Arthrobacter globiformis: one gene and its partner. The protein of the gene in region 1 interacts with the protein of each later gene in a pairwise test. Links are inferred from orthologs where the notes say so. Each region holds a gene or a part of one and is shown in the gene's direction. Other genes may lie near its edges. The genes, in order: topA and QFZ33_RS13920.

What was found.
Region 2: the proteins of topA (region 1) and QFZ33_RS13920 interact in binary tests that used the Escherichia coli proteins (3 or more experiments, as listed by UniProt). The link is inferred for Arthrobacter globiformis from one-to-one orthologs.

What each region holds. Positions count from the first base shown.
Region 1 is NZ_JAUSXI010000001.1:4,587,827-4,591,453, reverse strand. What follows is about bases 241-3,553. They hold topA (type I DNA topoisomerase), read left to right. Parts: upstream 241-629; coding sequence 630-3,353; downstream 3,354-3,553. Other genes in these bases: QFZ33_RS21420 (SseB family protein), read left to right, coding at 3,407-3,553; QFZ33_RS21430 (ArsR/SmtB family transcription factor), read left to right, coding at 241-455. Outside these bases: more of QFZ33_RS21430, read left to right, coding at 1-240; more of QFZ33_RS21420, read left to right, coding at 3,554-3,627. UniProt on the Escherichia coli protein: Releases the supercoiling and torsional tension of DNA, which is introduced during the DNA replication and transcription, by transiently cleaving and rejoining one strand of the DNA duplex.
Region 2 is NZ_JAUSXI010000001.1:3,028,184-3,031,251, reverse strand. What follows is about bases 110-2,863. They hold QFZ33_RS13920 (IMPACT family protein), read left to right. Parts: upstream 110-1,006; coding sequence 1,007-1,720; downstream 1,721-2,863. Other genes in these bases: rpsA (30S ribosomal protein S1), read right to left, coding at 2,485-2,863; QFZ33_RS13915 (type 1 glutamine amidotransferase domain-containing protein), read left to right, coding at 1,809-2,375; coaE (dephospho-CoA kinase), read right to left, coding at 110-984. Outside these bases: more of coaE, read right to left, coding at 1-109; more of rpsA, read right to left, coding at 2,864-3,068.

The sequences.
Region 1 (3,627 bases):
TGAGCTACCACCTGCGGGCACTGCAGAAGTGGGGCATCGTGGTCCCGGCCGAGGCGTCGGCCGACGCGCGGGAACGCCGGTGGAAGGCGGCGGGCACGGACTTTGCGATCAACTCCGGCGGGGCGGTGGCCGGTCCGGACTTCGCGGTGATCGACCTCGAACTGGACGCATTCCGGCGCCGCGCCAGCGCTTACGCCCGGACCCGCGACGAACAGCGCCAACGCGGTGAGTCCGCCGAGCCGGCGTCGGCGGTGCTGCTCGCCAACAACCTTCTCTATCTGACGGCCGAGCAGCGCAAGGAACTGACGGAAAGGGTCTTTGAGCTGCTCCGGGACTACGAGCTGGAGGATCCCAACCGCATTCCGCCGGGCGCCGAGCGGATCGCCACAATGTGGTCAATGATTCCGGACGACCGTACCCTGCCGGAGGCCTCCGGGGGCCACGGCGGCACCTGACGGGCGCGGCGGACGGGCGCGTGCTGGCCCGCGGGGACACGTCCGGGCGGCTGGCAGCCACGGCCGTGACGGGGGCCACCGTTTTCCACATGACAGCGCAGAATTCTGCAAAATATGGTGAACTAGGCCAGTATGGGCTGATCTGCCCGAGCAACCTTTTTCTGTAGGAGCACTGTGCCAAGCAAGGCCAAAACCGGCAAGAAACTCGTGATCGTGGAGTCTCCGGCCAAGAGCAAGACCATCGCCAAGTATCTGGGCGAGGGCTTCATCGTTGAGGCCTCCATTGGTCACATCCGCGACCTGCCGCAGCCGTCCGAGCTCCCCGCGGACCTGAAGAAAACCTCCCTGGGCAAGTTCGCCGTCGACGTCGAAAACGACTTCAAGCCCTACTACGTGGTCTCCCCGGACAAGAAGAAAAAGGTGGCCGAGCTCAAGGCCCAGCTCAAAGACGCCGACGCGCTCTATCTCGCAACCGATGGGGACCGCGAGGGCGAAGCCATCGCGTGGCACCTCCTGGAGGTCCTGAAGCCCAAGGTCCCCGTGTACCGGATGACCTTCGGCGAAATCACCAAGGAAGCCATCCACCGTGCCATGGACAACCTCCGCGACGTCGACGCCGCCCTGGTTGACGCGCAGGAAACCCGCCGCATCCTGGACCGCCTCTACGGCTATGAGATCTCCCCGGTGCTGTGGCGCAAGGTGGCGCGCGGACTGTCCGCCGGCCGCGTGCAGTCCGTGGTCACCCGCATGGTGGTGGACCGCGAACGGGAACGCATGGCATTCAAGGCCGCGTCCTACTGGGACCTGACCGGGCAGTTCGGTGCCGACGCCGGTTCCTTCAAAGCGAAGCTCGCCGCCGTTGACGGCGCCAAGGTGGCCACCGGCCGGGACTTTAACGACGACGGCGAACTCACCTCGCGCAATGTTGCGCACCTCAACGAGGAACTCGCCACCTCGCTGGCCGCCGCCCTGCAGGACGCCGACTTCCGAGTCCGCTCGCTGGACACCAAACCGTACACGCGCCGCCCCGCTGCGCCCTTCACCACCTCCACGCTGCAGCAGGAGGCCGGCCGCAAGCTGCGGTTCTCATCCAAGAGCACCATGCAGGTCGCCCAGCGGCTGTACGAGAACGGCTACATCACCTATATGCGTACGGATTCCTCGGCGCTGAGCGACGAGGCCGTCACGGCCGCGCGCCGCCAGGCTTCCGAGCTGTACGGCCCCGAATACGTGCCGCAGTCGCCGCGCGTCTACACCAGCAAGGCCGCAAACGCGCAGGAGGCCCACGAGGCCATCCGCCCCGCCGGTGACTCCTTCCGCACCCCGGCACAGGTCGCCAAGCAGCTCAGCGGCGACGAATTCCGCCTGTATGAGCTGATCTGGAAGCGCACCGTCGCCTCCCAGATGGGCGACGCCAAGGGCTCCACCGCAACCATCCGGCTGGGCGCTGTAGCCTCGGACGGCCGCGACGCCGAGTTCTCGGCCTCCGGTACGGTCATCACGTTCCCCGGCTTCCTGGCCGCCTATGAGGAAGGTAAGGACGAAAGTCGCGGCGACGACGACTCCGACGAGGCCCGCCGCCTGCCGAACGTCACGAAGGGTGACGCGCTGACCGCCTCCGACATTATCGCCGTCGGCCACGAGACCTCGCCGCCGCCGCGCTACACGGAAGCTTCCCTGACCGCCGAGCTGGAAAAGAAGGGCATCGGACGCCCGTCCACCTATGCCTCCACGATCTCCACCATCCAGGACCGCGGCTACGTGCGGAAGCAAGGCTCTGCCCTGGTGCCTAGCTGGATCGCCTTCTCCGTGGTGCGGCTCCTCGAACAGCACTTCACGGACTATGTGGACTACGAGTTCACGGCCGACATGGAGGGCGACCTGGACAAGATCGCCAACGGCCAGGCTGTGGGTGCCGCCTGGCTCAAGCACTTCTACTACGGCGAAGACGCCGATCCCGGCCTGCTGAGCATCGTGAACAACCTGGGCGAGATCGACGCCCGGGAGATCAACTCCGTGCCCATCGCGGACGGCATCACGCTGCGCGTCGGCAAGTTCGGCCCCTACCTGGAGAGCTCCCTGCCGACGGTGGATCCCAAGACCGGCGAAGTGGTGGAATCCGCCCGGGCCAACGTGCCGGAAGACCTCGCCCCGGATGAGCTCACTGCCGCCAAGGCAGTGGAGCTCATGGAAACGGCCGCTCCTGAGGAACGGGTCCTGGGTGCCGATCCCCACACCGGCCACACGGTTGTTGCCAAGAACGGCCGGTACGGCGCCTACGTCACCGAGATCATCCCGGAGATGACCGAGGAACAGCTGGCCAACCAGCCCGTGGAGTACTACAAGAATGGCAAGCCCAAGCCGCCGAAGAAGCCCGTCAAGGCCAAGCCGCGCACGGGTTCGCTGTTCAAGTCCATGACTGTCGACTCTGTCACCCTGGACGAGGCCATGCAGCTCATGAGCCTTCCCCGGGTGCTCGGCGAGGACACCGAGGGCAACGTGATCACGGTGCAGAACGGCCGCTTCGGCCCGTACCTGAAGAAGGGCACGGACTCCCGGTCCATCGGCTCCGAAGAGGAAATCTTCACTATCACGCTGGAACAGGCCCTGGAGATCTACTCCCAGCCCAAGCAGCGCGGAGCCCGCGCGGCCGTGCCACCGCTCGCCGAGTTCGGCCCGGACCCGGTGTCGGAGAAGAACATCGTGGTGAAGGAGGGCCGCTTCGGTCCGTACATCACCGACGGCATCACCAACATCACCGTGCCCCGCGACACGTCGCTGGAGGAACTGACCCGGGAACGCGCCGTCGAACTCCTCGCCGAAAAGCGGGCCAAGGGCCCGGTCAAGCGCACCACCACGCGCAAGGCCCCGGCGAAAAAGGCGGCAGCGAAGAAGTAGGGGGGACGGCTGCGGGAATTGCTTCGTGCCCTGCAACGTGGTCGAGTAGATGCATGACTGAACAGCCGGAACCCGCAGACACCACGCCGCTGAACGACCTTGAGGAGAAGCTGGCCCAGGGCGGCCAGCCGGACGCCGATCCGGTGGACGTCATCCTGTCTTTCCTCAACAACGAGGTCTACATCATCAGTTCCGACGCGCTTGAGGGCGAGGACTCCCAGGTTGAGCCGCTGGTGCTGGGCAACGCGGACGGCCAACCTGTCCTTGCAGTGTT
Region 2 (3,068 bases), 1.6 Mb from region 1 along the record:
AGAACCGGCCACCCGGATATGGAGATTGACCGGACGCCCGGGATCGGCGTTGCCGTGCAGGCGCTTGGACCAGGCAGCGGGGTCGGGACGCCCGTGGGGGCTGTCCATCAGGATGCCCGGCCAGAGCGGGAACCCCGCGGCACCAAGCAGGGGCGCAATCCGGTCTGCCGTCATGAGATCAGAGACCGCGAGCTGCAGGTCGATGACGTCCTTCGCCTCGAGGCCGGGGACCGACGTCGACCCGATGTGGTCGACGGCCAGCACGTCCTCCGGAGCGGCGGCCTTCAGCCGCTCGGCCAGACAGGCAGCCTGCCGCGGCCAGTCGGAGTCCGGGGCCGCCAGAACGGGCGCGCCGCTGCGGCCAGCCACCGCGGCCTGGCTGATGTTCCGCGCGAAGGGCACGAGCCGCTCCTCCCACAGCCGGTCCACGGAGGCCAGCAGCTCCTCGCGCGTGCCGGAGTTGGGTAGGACCACGTCCGCTGCGGCGAGCCGGTCCTGGCGGGACGCCTGGGCGGCCATCCGTGAACGGGCGTCCGTTTCCGTCATTCCGCGGTGCCCGGTCATGCGCTGCAGCCGGACATCCTCGGGCGCATCCACCACCACCACGAGGTGAAAGTTCTTCTGCTGTCCGGTTTCCACCAGGAGCGGAATGTCCTGGACCACCACCGCGTCACCCGGCGCGGCCGCAATCACCACCGCGGCGCGTTCGCGCACCAGCGGATGGACGATGCCATTGAGCTCCGCGCGCCGTCCCGGCTCCTGGAACACGATGGCCCCGAGGCGTGGCCGGTCGAGCCGCCCCTCGCCGTCGAGGATCTCCGGGCCGAACGCGGCCACGACGGCGGCCAGCCCCGGAGTGCCCGGTTCCACCACCTCACGGGCGATCGCGTCGGCATCGACGAGCACTGCCCCCAGTTCTTCCAGGCGCGTTGCCACCAGGGACTTCCCCGAGGCGATGCCGCCCGTCAACCCAATCTTCAGCACTCCCCAAGACTAGACTGAACCGGTGGCAGAAGAGGCAGTTCCAACGCGGACCAAGACGACACAAAGCCGGCGGTCCGCGTACACCACGCTGGCTGCCGGGGACGGCTTCCGCAATGAGATCGAGATCAAGCGCTCCCGGTTCATCACCGTCCTGCGCCGCGCGGGGACTGAAGAGGATGCCCGCGCGCTGGTGTCTGAACTTCGCCGCGAGTTCCATGACGCCCGGCACCACTGCTCCGCCTTCGTGCTGGGGCCGGACCGGGATATCCAGCGTTCCAGCGACGACGGCGAACCCTCGGGAACCGCCGGGATCCCCATGCTGGAGGCCCTTCTCCGGCGGGAAACCACCCCAGGGGTGACGGACCTCAGCGACGTCAGTGCCGTCGTCGTGCGTTACTTCGGCGGGATCCTGCTGGGTGCCGGCGGGCTGGTGCGCGCGTACTCCGATTCGGTCTCGACGGCCCTGGAACTCGCTCCGCTGGTGCAGCGCCGGCGGCTGCGCATCTGTGCCGTGCGGGTACCGCACGCTGCGGCAGGTCGTCTCGAGAATGACCTGCGCAGCGCGGGCTATGCGATGGCGGAGACCGGCTACGAAGCCCAGTCCACGGTGTTGCGCCTCGCGCTGCCGGACGCGCCGGATGACCTGGCGGCGGCGGCCGACCGGCTGGCCGCCATGACCGCCGGAAGTACGGCCCTCCAGCGCGAGGACACGGAGTGGATTGACGTTCCGCGCTGACAGCTGGCCGAAAGAATCATCAGCTTGCTTATGACTTTCCGCTTTTCTAGGGTGGACCTGTAAGGCACCATACGGAAAAGGAGGACGCATGTCAGAGCACGACATCACCGGCAAGAGGGTCGCCTTCCTGCTGACGGACGGCGTGGAGCAGGTTGAACTGACCAGCCCGTGGGACGCGGTCAAGAACGCCGGCGGCGAGCCTGTCCTGGTGGCTCCGAAGAGCGGAAAGCTCCAGGGCTTTGAGGGCGTCGAGAAGGGCGATACCTTCGACGTCGACCTGACCCTGAAGGAGGCCAACGCGGCGGACTTCCACGCCCTGGTGATTCCGGGCGGCGTGGTGAACGCCGACCACCTCAGGGTGGACAAGGACGCGCAGGCGTTTGCCCGCAGCTTCTTTGAACAGCACAAGCCGGTGGCGGCCATCTGCCATGGCCCGTGGCTGCTCATCGATGCGGGCGTCGTCAAGGGCAGGAACCTCACCTCCTACCACACGCTGGCCACAGACCTGCGGAACGCGGGCGCCAACTGGAGCGACCAGGAAGTCGTGGTGGACCAGGGCTTCGTGACCAGCAGGAAGCCGGGCGACCTTCCCGCATTCAACAACAAGGTGCTGGAGGAGATCGCCGAGGGCGAGCACGCCGGGCAGACCGCCTGACGCTGCCAATGCAGGCATCCGGCGCCACAATCGCCGGAAAGACAAAAAGGTGGCCGCCCCCTTTCGGGGACGGCCACCTTTTCAATGGCAATTAGCTAATGCCGGGCAATTAGTTGCCGGTCAGCTTCTCGCGCAGAGCGGCAAGTGCCTCATCCGAAGCAAGCGTGCCTGCACCGGTATCGGTGGCAGCCGGCTCGGAGGAGTAGCTGGTGGTGCCGGAGTCGCTCTCACCGGACGTTGCAGCTGCAGCGTCGTCGGCGGCGTGCTGGGTGACCTGCTTCTTGTGTGCTTCCCAGCGGGTCTGGGCGTCAGCGTACTGCTGCTCCCAGGCGGCGCGCTGGTTCTCGTAGCCTTCAAGCCACTCGTTGGACTCCGGGTCGAAGCCCTCCGGGTACTTGTAGTTGCCCTCTTCGTCGTACTCTGCGGCCATGCCGTACAGAGCGGGATCGAACTCGGTGCTGTCGGCGTCAACGCCCTCGTTAGCCTGCTTGAGGGAGAGGGAGATGCGGCGGCGCTCGAGGTCGATGTCGATGACCTTGACGAACAGTTCGTCGCCAACGGAGACAACCTGCTCAGCCAGCTCAACGTGGCGGACAGCCAGTTCGGAGATGTGAACGAGGCCTTCGATGCCGTCTTCGACGCGGACGAACGCACCGAACGGAACGAGCTTGGTGACCTTACCCGGAACAACCT